Piscinibacter sp. HJYY11: one gene and its partner. The protein of the gene in region 1 binds, or shares a complex with, the protein of each later gene. Links are inferred from orthologs where the notes say so. Each region holds a gene or a part of one and is shown in the gene's direction. Other genes may lie near its edges.

The links. The genes of interacting proteins can lie anywhere in the genome.
Region 2: the proteins of tldD (region 1) and pmbA are in contact, whole or in part, in a solved structure (PDB 5NJ9), measured with the Escherichia coli proteins. The link is inferred for Piscinibacter sp. HJYY11 from one-to-one orthologs.

What each region holds. Positions count from the first base shown.
Region 1 is NZ_JAERQZ010000001.1:3,547,386-3,555,607, forward strand. The notes cover bases 3,183-6,180. They hold tldD (metalloprotease TldD), read left to right. Parts: upstream 3,183-3,942; coding sequence 3,943-5,418; downstream 5,419-6,180. Other genes in these bases: rsmI (16S rRNA (cytidine(1402)-2'-O)-methyltransferase), read left to right, coding at 3,183-3,420; JI745_RS16515 (hypothetical protein), read right to left, coding at 3,441-3,779; JI745_RS16525 (hypothetical protein), read right to left, coding at 5,434-5,835. In the rest of the region: JI745_RS16490 (NAD(P)-dependent oxidoreductase), read left to right, coding at 1-745; JI745_RS16495 (BON domain-containing protein), read right to left, coding at 808-1,464; JI745_RS16500 (phosphoheptose isomerase), read right to left, coding at 1,461-2,057; JI745_RS16505 (YraN family protein), read right to left, coding at 2,121-2,516; more of rsmI, read left to right, coding at 2,530-3,182; JI745_RS16530 (3-deoxy-7-phosphoheptulonate synthase), read left to right, coding at 6,226-7,344; JI745_RS16535 (cob(I)yrinic acid a,c-diamide adenosyltransferase), read right to left, coding at 7,390-7,965; JI745_RS16540 (hypothetical protein), read right to left, coding at 7,973-8,222. UniProt on the Escherichia coli protein: Metalloprotease involved in CcdA degradation. Suppresses the inhibitory activity of the carbon storage regulator (CsrA).
Region 2 is NZ_JAERQZ010000001.1:1,084,534-1,090,280, reverse strand. The notes cover bases 190-3,148. They hold pmbA (metalloprotease PmbA), read left to right. Parts: upstream 190-960; coding sequence 961-2,337; downstream 2,338-3,148. Other genes in these bases: JI745_RS04950 (TRAP transporter substrate-binding protein), read left to right, coding at 2,490-3,148; yjgA (ribosome biogenesis factor YjgA), read right to left, coding at 302-859; mog (molybdopterin adenylyltransferase), read right to left, coding at 190-309. In the rest of the region: more of mog, read right to left, coding at 1-189; more of JI745_RS04950, read left to right, coding at 3,149-3,572; JI745_RS04945 (TRAP transporter substrate-binding protein), read left to right, coding at 3,723-4,805; JI745_RS04940 (hypothetical protein), read right to left, coding at 4,850-5,314; JI745_RS04935 (TRAP transporter large permease subunit), read right to left, coding at 5,316-5,747.

The sequences.
Region 1 (8,222 bases):
GGTGGGCGAGTACGGCGGGGCGAGCGACTCGACGCCCGAAGCGGCGGCCCAGGGCGCCGACATTGTGTTCGCCTGCGTCGGCAACGACGACGACCTGCGGGCGGTGACGGTCGGCGAACGTGGTGCCTTCGACGGCATGAAAGAGGGCGCGATCTTCGTCGACCACACGACGGCGTCGGCCGAGGTGGCGCGCGAGCTGAGCGCCGAGGCCAGGTCACGCGGCCTGCAGTTCATCGACGCGCCGGTGTCGGGCGGCAACCTGGGCGCCATCAACGGCGCGCTCACGGTGATGTGCGGCGGTGACGCGCAAGCCTTCGCCACCATCCAGCCGGTCGCGATGGCCTTCTCGAAGGCGGTGACGCTGCTCGGCGAGAGCGGCTCGGGTCAGCTCGCCAAGATGGTCAACCAGATCTGCATCGCGGGCCTGGTGCAAGGCCTGGCCGAGGCGATTGCCTTCGGCCAGAAGGCCGGCCTCGACATGAAGGCCGTGCTTGGCGTGATCGGCAAGGGCGCCGCCCAGAGCTGGCAGATGGACAACCGCGGCCCGACCATGATCGACGGCAAGTTCGACTTCGGCTTCGCCGTCGACTGGATGCGCAAGGACCTGGGGCTGGTGCTGGAAGAAGCCAAGCGCAATGGCGCAAGGCTTCCGGTCACGGCCCTGGTCGATCAGTTCTACGCCGACATCCAAGCCCAAGGCGGTCAGCGCTGGGACACCTCGAGCCTCATCAAGCGCTTGACTTGATCAAGCAACGCCCCGGGGAACCGGCTTTGCCGGGCCCCTGGGGCGGCGCCCCCTGGGGGGCTCTACTTCGCCGCGGCGGATTTCGGGACCGCCTTGGGATCGATCTCGGCCAGCTCGGCGTCCGACACGATCTCGAGCACCTTCACCACCTTCTGCACGCCGCTGATGCTGCGGGTGAGGTCGGAGGCGCGCTCGGCTTCACGCTCGGTGACGCGGCCCATCAGGTAGACGATGCCGCGTTCGGTGAACACCTTGAACGCGTTGGAGCTGATGTCGCCCGCATCGACCAGTGTGGCCTTGACCTTGGTGGTGATGAGCGCGTCGTTCGAGCGCTGGCTCAGCGAGCTGGCCGTCATCACCGCGAGCTCATTCACCACCGACTTCACGTTGTCGATGCGCGAGAGCGCCTGCTCGAGGTTGGCACGGTCGGCGTCGCTGGGCACTTCGCCCGTCAGCAGCAGCAGGCGGTTGTAGCTCGTCGCATTCACGTGGCCGCGGTCGCCGAGGATGTCGCGGATGCGGCTGTTGGCTCGGAACTCGATGGCCTGGTCGTCGAGCTGCGTGCCCGAGCTGCGGCGGTCGGTGACGAGCAAGGAGCCGCCGACGACGGCGCCGCCGACGAGCAGCGCGGCACAGCCGGACAACGCTGTGGTGGCGGCCAGCAGGCTGACGACGAAAGCGGTGCGGATGGGTTTCGCACGGGAGGGCTGGCGGGTCATGTGTTTTCCTGTTCTCCGAGCAATTGCAGGTCTACCGCATCGCACAGGCAATGCAGCGCGAGGATGTGCACTTCCTGGATGCGCGCGGTGCGTTCGTGCGGCACGCAGATGTGGACATCGGTTTCGGTCAGCAAGTCATTGAGCTTGCCGCCGCCGCGGCCGGTCAGCGCGACCACCGTCATCTCTTTCGCATGCGCCGCCTCCACCGCGGCCAGCACGTTGGCCGAGTTGCCGCTGGTGGTGATGGCGATCAGCACGTCGCCGGGCGCACCCAGCGCCTGCACCTGCTTGGAAAAGATGTCGGTGAAGCTGTAGTCGTTGCCCACCGCAGTGAGGATGGAGCTGTCGGTCGTGAGCGCGATGGCGGCGAGGCCGGGGCGTTCGCGCTCGAAGCGGCCGATGAATTCAGCGGCGAAATGCTGGGCGTCGCTCGCCGAGCCGCCGTTGCCGCAGGCCAGCACCTTGCCGCCGGCAGTGATGCAGCCGACCACCGCGTTGACGGCGTCGGCAATCGGGCGCGACAGGATCTCCGCCGCCGCGTACTTGAGGTCGGCACTGTCGAAGAATTGCTGTTGGATGCGTTGTTCCAGCATGGGCACGGATGATATGACACGGGTTTTGCACACCCGGTTCCAAATGGTGTGCGCCCACTGCCGTCACTGGGCGAAGAACGCGCCGCGCAACCACTCGAGCGCATCGCCATCGATGGCGACCACGTCGAAGCGGCAGGGCGGCGGTGTGGCACGCCGGTGCAGGTAGTGCTGCGCGGCGTAGATGACGCTGCGCTGCTTCCCATGCGTGACGCTCGCGGCCGCGCCGCCGTGGCTGCGGCTTTTCCGTGCGCGCACCTCGACGAACACGAGCGTGCCGTCCTGGTCGAGCATGATGAGGTCGACCTCGCCGCCGCGCGCCCGCGGGCCGGCGGCCACTCGATAATTGCGCTGCACGAGCTTGAGCCCCTGGCGAAGCAGGTGCTGCAGGGCGCGCGCCTCGGCGCTGTCGCCCACTCCCTTTGTGGTTTTCTCCTTTCTGGTCTTCTGAACCGTGACCATCGCTCCCTCTCTGATGCTGCAGGCGGCCCAGGCCGCGGCTGGCACGCAGCAGTATCCCGCAGGGGCGCTGTACGTCGTGGCCACGCCCATTGGCAACCTCGCCGACCTGAGCCTGCGGGCCATCCACGTGCTGTCGCTTGTCGATGCCGTGGCCTGCGAAGACACGCGGCACAGCGCGGCCTTGTTGCGCCACCTGGGCATCGACAAGCCGCTGCTCGCCGTGCACGAGCACAACGAGCGCGAAGCCGCCGGCGAGGTGCTGGCGCGATTGGCGCGTGGCGAGCGGGTCGCCTACGTCAGCGACGCCGGCACGCCGGCCGTGAGCGACCCTGGCGCAGTGCTCGTGGCCGCCGTCACGGCGGCCGGCCGGCGTTGCCTGCCGCTGCCGGGCGCGAGTGCGGCGCTGGCTGCCGTGTGTGTCGCGGGTGACGTGGTGGGGCAGGGCTTTGTCTTCGTCGGCTTCCTGCCGGCCAAGGGCGGCGAGCGCACGCAGGCGCTGTCGTCGGTGGCGGGGCGGGCCGAGACGCAGGTGCTGTTCGAGGCGCCCCATCGCATCGAGGCCTTGCTGCGCGGGCTGGCGGAGCACTGCCCGCAGCGCCGCGTCACGGTGTGCCGAGAGCTCACCAAGCAGTTCGAGGCCGTCGACACGCGGCTCGCCGCCGAGTTGCCGGCCTGGCTGGCCGAAGACGCCAACCGCTCACGCGGCGAGTTCGTGTTGGTGCTGCATGCGCTCGCGCCGAGCGACGAACCCAGCGGTGCCGATGCACATGACAAGGCGTTGACGGTGCTGATGGCCGAGCTGCCGCTCAAGCAGGCCGTGGCCCTGGCGGCCGAGCTGACCGGCGCGCCGCGCAACGCGCTCTATGCGCGCGCGCTGGCGCTGAAAGCGCAGGCGGGCGACTGAAGGCCCGCCGCGCCGCGCGATCACGGCTTGGCCGTTTGCGCGTCGTGCTTCTGCTTGGCGATGTTGGCGCTGGCGCGGTCCTGCTTGCGCTCGATCCGGGCGCGTTCGGCGCGGGTCACCTTGCCGTCGGCCTTGGCATTCGCTTCGGCGGCATTGATGCGTGCTTGCTGCTGCTCGAGGCGATAGGTTTCCTTCGCGTTCAGCTGGCCGGAAGCCACGCCGTTCTGGATGCGGGTGTCCTGGTTCGCCTCGCGCTTGTCGGCGCGCGGGGTGGCAGGGGCCGATGCGGCCTGGGCCAACGCGCCGAGGCTGGTGAAGGCGAGGGCGGCGGCAAGCGCCACGGGCTTGAACTTGATCATGAGAACTCCTGAAGGGTTGTGGATGTGTTGTGCGGCACACGCTGACAACGGCGGCGCACGAAGTGCGGCAGACAACCCGCCGGGTAAAGAACCGTGAAACAGCGCGGAAGGGACAGGGTCTTTGCCCAGCACCCAGGAAGGAGGCCACTCCTACAATGACTTCATGATCTCGCGCGAACCCACCCTGGAGCGCCTGGCCACCGCCAGGTCCTTGTTGCTGGAACCCTTCGGGCTCACCGACGCGACGCTGTCGAAAGCGCTCGCAACGATCGCCGAGCACCGGATCGACGACGCCGACCTCTACTTCCAGTACACGCGCAGCGAAGGCTGGAGCCTGGAAGAGGGCATCGTCAAATCGGGCAGCTTTGGCATCGACCAGGGTGTCGGCGTGCGGGCAGTGGCGGGCGAGAAGACCGCGTTCGCTTATTCCGACGACATCTCCGAAGCGGCCTTGCTCGACGCTGCCCAGACCGTGCGCACCATTGCCGCGGCCGGCCAGAGCAAGACGGTCAAGATCACCGGCCACCACCGCATCGCCGAGAGCCGCAAGCTTTACGCGCCGATGGACCCGATCGCCACGCTCGACAGCACGCAGAAGGTCGCGCTGCTGGAAAAGGTGGAAAAGCTCGCCCGCGCCAAGGACCCCCGCATCAAGCAGGTGATGGCCGGCGTGGCTGCCGAGTACGACGTGGTGCTCGTGGCCCGAGCCGACGGCACGCTCGCCGCCGACGTGCGCCCGCTGGTGCGCCTGTCGGTCACCGTGATCGCCGAGCAGACCGTCGAAGGCAAGGTGCGCCGTGAAGTGGGCAGCGGCGGCGGTGGTGGTCGTTTCGGCCTGGGCTATTTCCATGACAGCGTCATCGAGAGCTATGTCGACGATGCGGTGAAGGCGGCGCTGACCAACCTCGAAGCCCGCCCGGCAAAGGCCGGTGAGATGAGCGTGGTGCTCGGCCCGGGCTGGCCCGGCGTGCTGCTGCACGAAGCCGTGGGGCATGGCCTGGAAGGCGACTTCAACCGCAAAGGGTCGAGTGCCTTCAGCGGCCGCATCGGCCAGCGGGTGGCGGCCAAGGGCGTGACCGTGCTCGACGACGGCACCATCCCCGACCGCCGCGGCTCGCTCAACGTCGACGACGAGGGCAACCCGAGCCAGCGCAACGTGCTGATCGAAGACGGCATCCTGAAGGGCTACATCCAGGACTCGATGAACGCGCGCCTGATGGGCGTCAAGCCCACCGGCAACGGCCGCCGCGAAAGCTACGCCGCCATCCCCATGCCGCGCATGACCAACACCTACATGCTGGGCGGCGACAAGAGCAAAGAGGAAATCATCGCCGGCCTCAAGCGCGGCCTCTACGCCACCAACTTCGGCGGCGGGCAGGTCGACATCACCAGCGGCAAGTTCGTGTTCTCCGCCTCAGAGGCCTTCTGGGTCGAGAACGGCAAGATCCTCTACCCGGTGAAGGGCGCGACCATCATCGGCAACGGCCCCGACGCGCTCACGCGTGTCAGCGCCATCGGCAACGACATGAAGCTCGACACCGGCGTGGGCGTCTGCGGCAAGGAAGGGCAGAGCGTGCCGGTGGGTGTCGGCCAGCCGACGCTGCGCATCGACCGGCTGACGGTGGGCGGGACCGAATAACGGCCCCTTGCGGCCTCAGCGGCCGCCGGCCACCACGATCGTGGCGGGGCGTGCAGCTGGCAGGTTGACCGCGAACTCCGCGTTGTCGACCACCAGCCCGTCGGCTGCGGCGAGCATGGCCACCACCGACGCCTGGAGCTGGGCGCTGATCAGGCCATCGGCCTCGATCAGCTGCGCCACGGCATATTCGGCCGCAGCGGCACGCATGTCGTGGGTGATCAGGCCATCGGCCTGGGCCACGAGGGCGATGTCGCGCTGGTCGAGCCAGGCCTGCAATTGCACGGCGACCTGGGCATCGGAGGCGGCGGCCGCGCGGGCAGCGCTCAGCTGGGCGTCCTCGGTGGCGACGCTGGCGGTCGCGATCGTGAGCGTTGCCAGGGCCAGGCTGAAGCGGCGGAAGAAGGCGGTGCGGTTCATGGCGGTTCCCTCGTGATGGGTGGCTGTTGTGTCCAGCGGCGCACCGTGGGTGGCGCCATCAGGTGAAACCCATGCTATGGACGCCCCGGGCCACGGGATAGGAACTAGCGCACGCCGAACAATTCGTTACCACTCGCTCACCTGCGTGACGCCGCGCAAGTCGTCGAAAACTGCGCGCTTGACGGATCAACCCGGGCCCGTCTACATTGCCGGCCATGCGTTTCGCCAGCTTCTTCTTTGCCTACTTTTGGTTCTCGCACCGCACCGGCGGAGGAGAGGCAAGCGCGTAGGCAAACCTAAACGCAACAGCTCACCAAACCGCCGGGGCACCCCGGCGGTTTTTTTTTGCCCTGATCAGCCACACAGCCACCACGAACGAGGAGAACTCGAATGAACGCCAAGTCCAGCAGCGCCGCGGAGGGTTGGTATGCGCCCGTCGACAAGACCGGCCAGACCGACGATGAAAGGATCAAGGACGTGATGCCCCTGCCGCCCCCCGAGCACCTGGTGCGCTTCTTCCCGATTCGTGGCACGGCAGCCGAGGCCCTGATCGCCGAGACGCGCCAGCGCGTGCGCAACATCATGTCGGGCCGGGACGACCGCCTGCTCGTCATCATCGGCCCCTGCTCCATCCACGACCCGGCCGCCGCCGTCGACTACGCCCGCCGCCTGAAGGAGCAGCGCGAGAAGTACGCCGACACGCTGGAGATCGTGATGCGCGTCTACTTCGAGAAGCCGCGCACCACCGTCGGCTGGAAGGGCCTGATCAACGACCCCTACCTCGACGAGAGCTACCGCATCGACGAAGGCCTGCGCATCGCGCGCCAGCTGCTCACCGAAATCAACCGCCTGGGCGTGCCGGCCGGCAGCGAGTTCCTCGACGTGATCTCGCCGCAGTACATCGGTGACCTCATCAGCTGGGGCGCCATCGGTGCCCGCACCACCGAAAGCCAGGTGCACCGCGAGCTGGCCTCGGGCATCTCGGCGCCCATCGGCTTCAAGAACGGCACTGACGGCAACATCCGCATCGCGACCGACGCCATCCAGGCCGCCGCCCGCCCGCACCACTTCCTGTCGGTGCACAAGAACGGCCAGGTCGCCATCGTCGAGACCAAGGGCAACAAGGACTGCCACGTGATCCTGCGCGGCGGCAAGGCGCCCAACTACGACGCGGCGAGCGTCGAATCCGCTTGCAAGGACCTCGAAGCCGCCAAGCTGCCCGGCACGCTGATGGTCGACTGCTCGCATGCCAACAGCAGCAAGCAGCACGAGCGCCAGATCGACGTGGCCAAGGACATCGCCTCGCAGATCGCCCACGGCTCGCGCCGCATCTTCGGCGTGATGGTCGAGAGCCACCTCAAGGCCGGCGCGCAGAAATTCAGCGCGGGCAAGGACGACCCGGCGAAGCTTGCCTACGGCCAGAGCATCACCGATGCCTGCATCGGCTGGGACGACTCGCTGGAAGTGCTGAATGTCTTGAGCAATGCCGTGAAGGCGCGCCGCGGCTGAACGCGGGAAAGGCGTCTACTCGGAATCGCGCGCCAGTCGCTCGCGTTACTCCGAATCGCGAGCCAACCGCTCGCTCTTCCAGTAGACGTCGTCCCCACCCAACCCATCGAGGTTGGCGCGGTTGAGCACGCGGGCCAGCACGAAGAGCAGGTCGGAGAGGCGATTGAGGTACTGGCGCGGCTCGGGCCGCACCGTCTCACTGGCCGCGAGCGTGACCACCGACCGCTCGGCACGCCGCGCCACCGTGCGGCACACATGCGCGATCGACGCGCTGCGCGTGCCGGCCGGCAGGATGAACTCCTTCAGGCGCGGCAGCGTCGCGTTGTAGTGCGCGAGCGCCTCGTCGAGCCGCAGCACTGCGTCGGCCTTCAGGAGCTCGTAACCCGGGATCGACATCTCGCCCCCCAGGTTGAAGAGCTCGTGCTGGATCACCACCAGCAGCTCGCGCACATCGTCGGGCAGTGGCTCGGCCAGCAGCACGCCGATGTGCGAGTTGAGCTCGTCCACGTCACCCAGTGCCGCGATGCGAAGGTGGCTCTTGGGCACCCGCGTGCCATCGCCGAGGCCGGTGGTGCCGTCGTCGCCGGTGCGGGTGGCGATCTGGGTGAGGCGGTTGGACATCGTTTTTTCAGGTGTCGCCGACCTGCGACTCGTACTCGATGCCGCCGGTGAACTTGACGATGAGGTTGTAGATTGCGCAGGCGATGACCGTCATCACATAGCCCACCACCAGGTAGATCAGCGGGGCGAAGATCAGGAAGCCGACGCCCATGCCGGCACCGGTGGCGCCGTCGGGCGCGAAGGCCGCGGCGAAGAGGCCGAACGGCACCAGGAAGATCAGCGAGGTGACCGCGAACATGACGGCGGACACCTTCGCG
Region 2 (5,747 bases), 2.5 Mb from region 1 along the record:
GGGCATTTCCTTGTGGGCGACGGCGAGGGTGGCCTCGGGCGTCACGTCGCGCAGCGCCGGGCCGGTGCCGCCGGTGGTCAGCACGAGGTTGCACTTCGCCGTGTCGGCCAGCTCGATCAGCGTGGCGCTGATGACCGGCTGCTCGTCGGGGATGAGGCGTGTTTCCCAGTCGACCGGGTTGCGCAGGGCGCGGGTCAGCCACTCCTTCAGTGCGGGGATGCCCTTGTCTTCGTAGACGCCGCTGGACGCGCGGTCGCTGACCGACACCAGGCCGATGCGGACTTTGTCGAAGGTCGCCGCCTCACTCATGGTCGCCCGACTGTTCCTTGATGAACTGGAAGAGCTCGCGATAGGCGCGGCCGCTGCGCTGCTCAGGCGCGGCCGCGGCATCCTTGCGCGCGGCGCGGATCAGGCTGCGCAGCTGCTGCAGGTCACTGCCCGGGTGCTCGCCCATCCAGCGGGTAAGGGCGTCGTCGCTTGCCAGCAGCTCCACGCGCCAGCGCTCGGCTTCGTGCAGGGCCAGCGCGTCCTTGGCGCGGCCGAGCTTCATGGCGGCCACGGCTTCGCGGATCGGCTCGACGTCGTTCTTGCGCATCAGCTTGCCGATGTACTGCATCTGGCGGCGCTTTCCTTCGAAGGACTTGGTGCGCTTGTACTCGGCCACCGCGTCGCGCAGCGACTCGGAAATGGGCAGGTCGACGACACGGTCTTCGGGCAGGCCGACGAGCGCTTCGCCCAGCTCCTGCAACTCGTGCATCTCTTTCTTGAGCTGGGTCTTGCTGGGGCGCTCGTATTCGGGGGTGCCGTCATCGGCATGTCCGTCGTCAACGGAAGGGGAGCGCGGGTGGGGCTTTGCCATAGGTCGTGGGTATGATAGCCGCGGCCTTTTTGCTGGGCGCCTCGTGTGGGCCCTTTGCCGTGCACACGAACGTGCATCCCATCACCAAAACGCCGCTGCGCATGAGTTCATCGCTGACCAAACACCACGGCTTCTCGTATTCGCAGAGCGACTTCAGCCAGCTGGTGGAAGACGCTCTCGCCATCGCCAAGTCGCTCGGGGCCACCGACGCGGGCGTCGAAGTCTCCGAAGGCGCGGGCCTCTCGGTCTCGGTGCGCAAGGGCGAGATCGAGAACGTGGAGCGCAACCGTGACAAGTCGATGGGCGTCACGGTCTACCTTGGCCAGCGCCGCGGCAATGCCAGCACCTCCGATTTCTCGCGCAAGGCGCTCGAGCAGACGGTGCAGGCGGCCTACGACATCGCCCGCTTCACCGCCGAAGATCCCTCTGCCGGCCTGCCCGACGAGGCCGACCTCGCGCTCGGCGAAGCCGCGCGCCTCGACCTCGACCTCTTCCACCCCTGGGACATCAACGCCGCCGAGGCTTCCGAACTCGCCCTGCGCTGCGAAGCGGCGGCGCTCGGTGTCGACAAGCGCATCACCAACTCCGAAGGCGCGGGCGTCTCGGCCCAGCAGTCGCACTTCTATGCGGGCAACACGCATGGCTTTCGCGGTGGGTATTCCAGCTCGCGCCATTCGCTGTCGGTCGCGCCCATCGCCTCGGCCGGCGACGACATGCAGCGTGACGCGTGGTACAGCTCGATGCGCTCGCCCACCGACCTGGCCGCGCCCGAGGCCGTGGGGCGCTATGCCGCCGAGCGCGCGCTGTCGCGACTGAATGCGCGCAAGATCAAGACCTGCGAGGTGCCGGTGCTCTTCGAGTCGACGCTCGCCGCAGGGCTGCTCGGCGCCTATGTGCAGGCCACGAGTGGCGGGGCGCTGTACCGCAAGTCCTCCTTCCTGCTCGACAGTCTGGGTCAGCAGGTGCTGCCCGAGCACATCGACATCCACGAAGACCCGCACGTGCGTGGCGCCAAGGGCAGCGCACCGTTCGACGACGAAGGCGTGGTCACCCGTGTGCGCGACGTCGTGAAGGGCGGGGTGGTGCAGGGCTACTTCCTCTCGAGCTACTCGGCTCGCAAGCTCGGCATGCGCACCACCGGCCACGCCGGCGGCTCGCAGAACCTGACCTTCACCAGCCGTCTCACCCAGGCCGGCGACGACCTCGACGCGATGCTGCGCAAGCTTCACCGCGGCCTCTTCGTGATCGAGCTGATGGGGCAGGGCGTCAACTACGTCACGGGCGACTATTCGCGCGGTGCCGCGGGCTTCTGGGTGGAGAACGGGCGCATCGCCTACCCCGTGCACGAGATCACCATCGCCGGCAACCTGCGCGACATGTTCAAGGGCATCGTCGCGGTCGGCGCCGACACCTACACCATGGGCACCAAGACCATCGGGTCGGTGCTCGTCGACAGGATGAAGGTCGCAGGCTCCTGACACGAGCGGTTGCGCTCCTTCGTTGTGGACATTGCTTACGTGGGATCGCGCAGGGGTTAATCACCCCGGGCCGCGTTAACCCTCGTTCCTAGAATCTTCCGAAGCGGGCGGAGTCCATACCGCCTCGATCCCTCATCGCTTCAGGAGTACACATGGAACGTCGCTCGTTCATTCGTCATACCGGCCTGGCCGGCGTGCTGGCCGCAGGGGCCGCGCCGGCCATCGTCAACGCCCAGGCCGCCGTGCGCTGGCGCCTGGCGTCGAGCTTCCCGAAATCGCTCGACACCATCTATGGCGGTGGCGAAGTCTTCGCGAAGAAGGTTTCCGAGCTCACCGGCGGCAAGTTCCAGATCTCGGTGCACTCGGCGGGCGAGATCGTGCCCGCGCTGGGCGTGGTCGATGCGGTGCAGAACGCCACCATCGAGATGGCGCACACGGTGCCCTACTACTTCTTCGGCAAGGACGAGACCTTCGCCATCGGCGCCTCGATCCCCTTCGGCCTGAACTCGCGCCAGATGAGCGCCTGGACGTTCGAAGGCAACGGCCTGAAGCTGATGCGCGAGTTCTACCGCAACTACAACATCGTCAACTTCCCCGGTGGCAACACCGGTGCGCAGATGGGCGGCTGGTTCCGCAAGGAGATCAAGTCGGTCGCCGACATGAAGGGCCTCAAGTTCCGCATCGGCGGATTTGCCGGCCGCATCATCGAGCGTCTCGGCGCCGTGCCGCAGAACCTGCCGGGTGGCGACATCTACCCCGCCCTCGAAAAGGGCACGCTCGACGCGGCCGAGTGGGTGGGTCCGTACGACGACCAGAAGCTCGGCTTCAACAAGGTCGCGCCCAACTACTACTACCCCGGCTGGTGGGAAGGTGGCCCGCAGGTCGACCTCTTCATCAACAGCAAGGCGTACGACAGCCTGTCGGCCGAGTACAAGGCGGTGGTGCAGGCCGCCTCGTCGCACACGCATGTGGACATGCAGGCCAAGTACGACGCCCGCAACCCGGCCGCGCTGAAGCAACTGGTGGGCAGCGGCACCAAGCTGCACCGCTTCCCGAAGGACGTGCTTGAGGCTTGCTTCAAGACCTCGATGGACTACTACGCCGAACTCTCCAGCAAGAACCCGAACTGGAAGAAGGTCTACGAGGACTTCGCCAAGTTCCGCGCCGACCAGGTGCTGTGGTTCCGCTTCGCCGAAGCCGGCTTCGACGACTTCATGCAGGCGCAGAAGTTCTGACGCGCACTTTCACACTCCCATGCGAAAAGGCGGCCCTCGGGTCGCCTTTTTTTCTGACGAGTGCCTGACGAAACCCGCGCGGGAAACCCCCCAGTTCAGCATTGGTATTCATCCGCAAGAATCCGCGCACCATTCATTGAGGAGAGGTACATGGATCGTCGGAAATTCGTGGGCAATGCAGGGCTTGCCGGCGTGCTCGCCGCGGGTGTGGCGCCTGCCGTGGTGCATGCGCAGGCCACGCTGCGCTGGCGCCTGGCGTCGAGCTTTCCCAAGTCGCTCGACACCATCTTCGGCGCGGCAGAAGTCTTCGCCAAGAAGGTCAACGAAATGTCGGGTGGCAAGTTCCAGATCTCGGTGCATGCCGCCGGCGAGCTGATGCCTGCCTTCGGCGTGGTCGACGGCGTGCAGAACGCCACCGTCGAGGTCGCGCACACCGCGCCGTACTACTTCTTCGGCAAGGATGAGACCTTCGCCCTCGGTTGCGCCATTCCCTTCGGCCTGAACTCGCGCCAGATGAGCGCGTGGATGTACGAAGGCAACGGCCTGAAGCTGATGCGCGAGTTCTACAAGGCCTACAACATCGTCAACTTCCCCGGCGGCAACACGGGCGCGCAGATGGGTGGCTGGTTCCGCAAGGAGATCAAGTCGATCGGCGACATGAAGGGCCTGAAGATGCGCATCGGCGGCTTCGGCGGCAAGGTGCTGGAACGCCTGGGCTCGGTGCCGCAGAACATCCCCGGCGGTGAGATCTACCCGGCGCTGGAAAAGGGCACGATCGACGCGGCCGAGTGGGTGGGCCCATACGACGACCAGAAGCTCGGCTTCAACAAGGTTGCCCCGCACTACTGCTACCCCGGTTGGTGGGAAGGCGGCCCGCAGCTCGACTTCTTCATCAACAGCAAGGCCTATGACGGACTGTCGAGCGAGTACAAGTCGATCATCGAGTGCGCCGCGGCACTCGCGCACGTCGACATGCAGGCCAAGTACGACTACCGCAACCCGACGGCGCTGAAGCAGCTCGTGGGCGCAGGCACCAAGCTCTTCCGCTTCCCGCGGGACGTGATGGAAGCCGCCTTCAAGGCCTCGAACGAGATCTATGCCGACCTGTCGTCGAAGAACCAGAACTGGCGCAAGGTCTTCGAGGACTACAACAAGATGCGCGCGGACCAGAACCTGTGGTTCCGCTTCGCCGAAGCGGCGTTCGACGACTTCATGCAATCGCAGAAGCTCTGATCGGCTTTGCCCTCAGACGAAAGGCCCCGCATGCGGGGCCTTTTTCATGCGCCCTCGCGCATGTGCGGCGCCAGCGCGTAGCGGGTGAACGCCATCAGCACTTGGTCATCGGCCGCGTGGAAGAGCGTCACCATGCCACCGCGGCCACGCACCACGAGGCGTGGTGCGATGAGCCAGCTGAGGAAGGGCACGTAGATCATCTTGGCCTGCACGACGTCGGCCCAGAGCACGTGCTTGTTCCAGATCCAGCTCTGGCGGATCTCCTTCGCGTTGACGGACGTGCGGCTCCTGATGACCCAGTAGTTGAAGATCATGAGCGTGGCTAGGCCGGCCACCACCAGCAGCTTCGACGCGAAGCCCGCCTGCTGGATTGCCGGCTTGTCGACCGCCATCAGCCCGGTCACGAAAACGGCGATCGTCATGGCCGTCAGCAGGCATTTCACCAGCACCGGGAAGGCGTGACCTTCCGCGCTCACCGGGAGCGCACTGGCATCCGACGCCTCGTTCATCTCACTTCTTCTGGTCGTTCTCGTTGGCCCGCTTGAACAGGTCGTCGAGGTTTTCGTTCTGGTTGCCGTAGCCGCCGTCGGTGGGCGCTTCGATCTTGACCTTGTCGAGATCGATCTTCTGTTCCTTGTCGAGGAACACCGTCACCGTCTGCGGGAAGAAGATCACGATCACCACCAGCAGCAACTGCAGGATCACCCACGGGATGGAGCCGAGGTAGATGTCGCTCGACAGCACCTTGCGCGGCAGTGCGCCGTTCTTGAAGAGCGTGTCGGAGATGCCACGCAGGTAGAAGAGCGCGAAGCCGAAGGGCGGGTGCATGAAGCTCGTCTGCATGTTCACGCACAGCAGCACGCCGAACCAGATCATGTTGATGCCGAGCTTTTCGGCCACCGGGCCCAGCAGCGGCAGAATGATGAAGGCGATCTCGAAGAA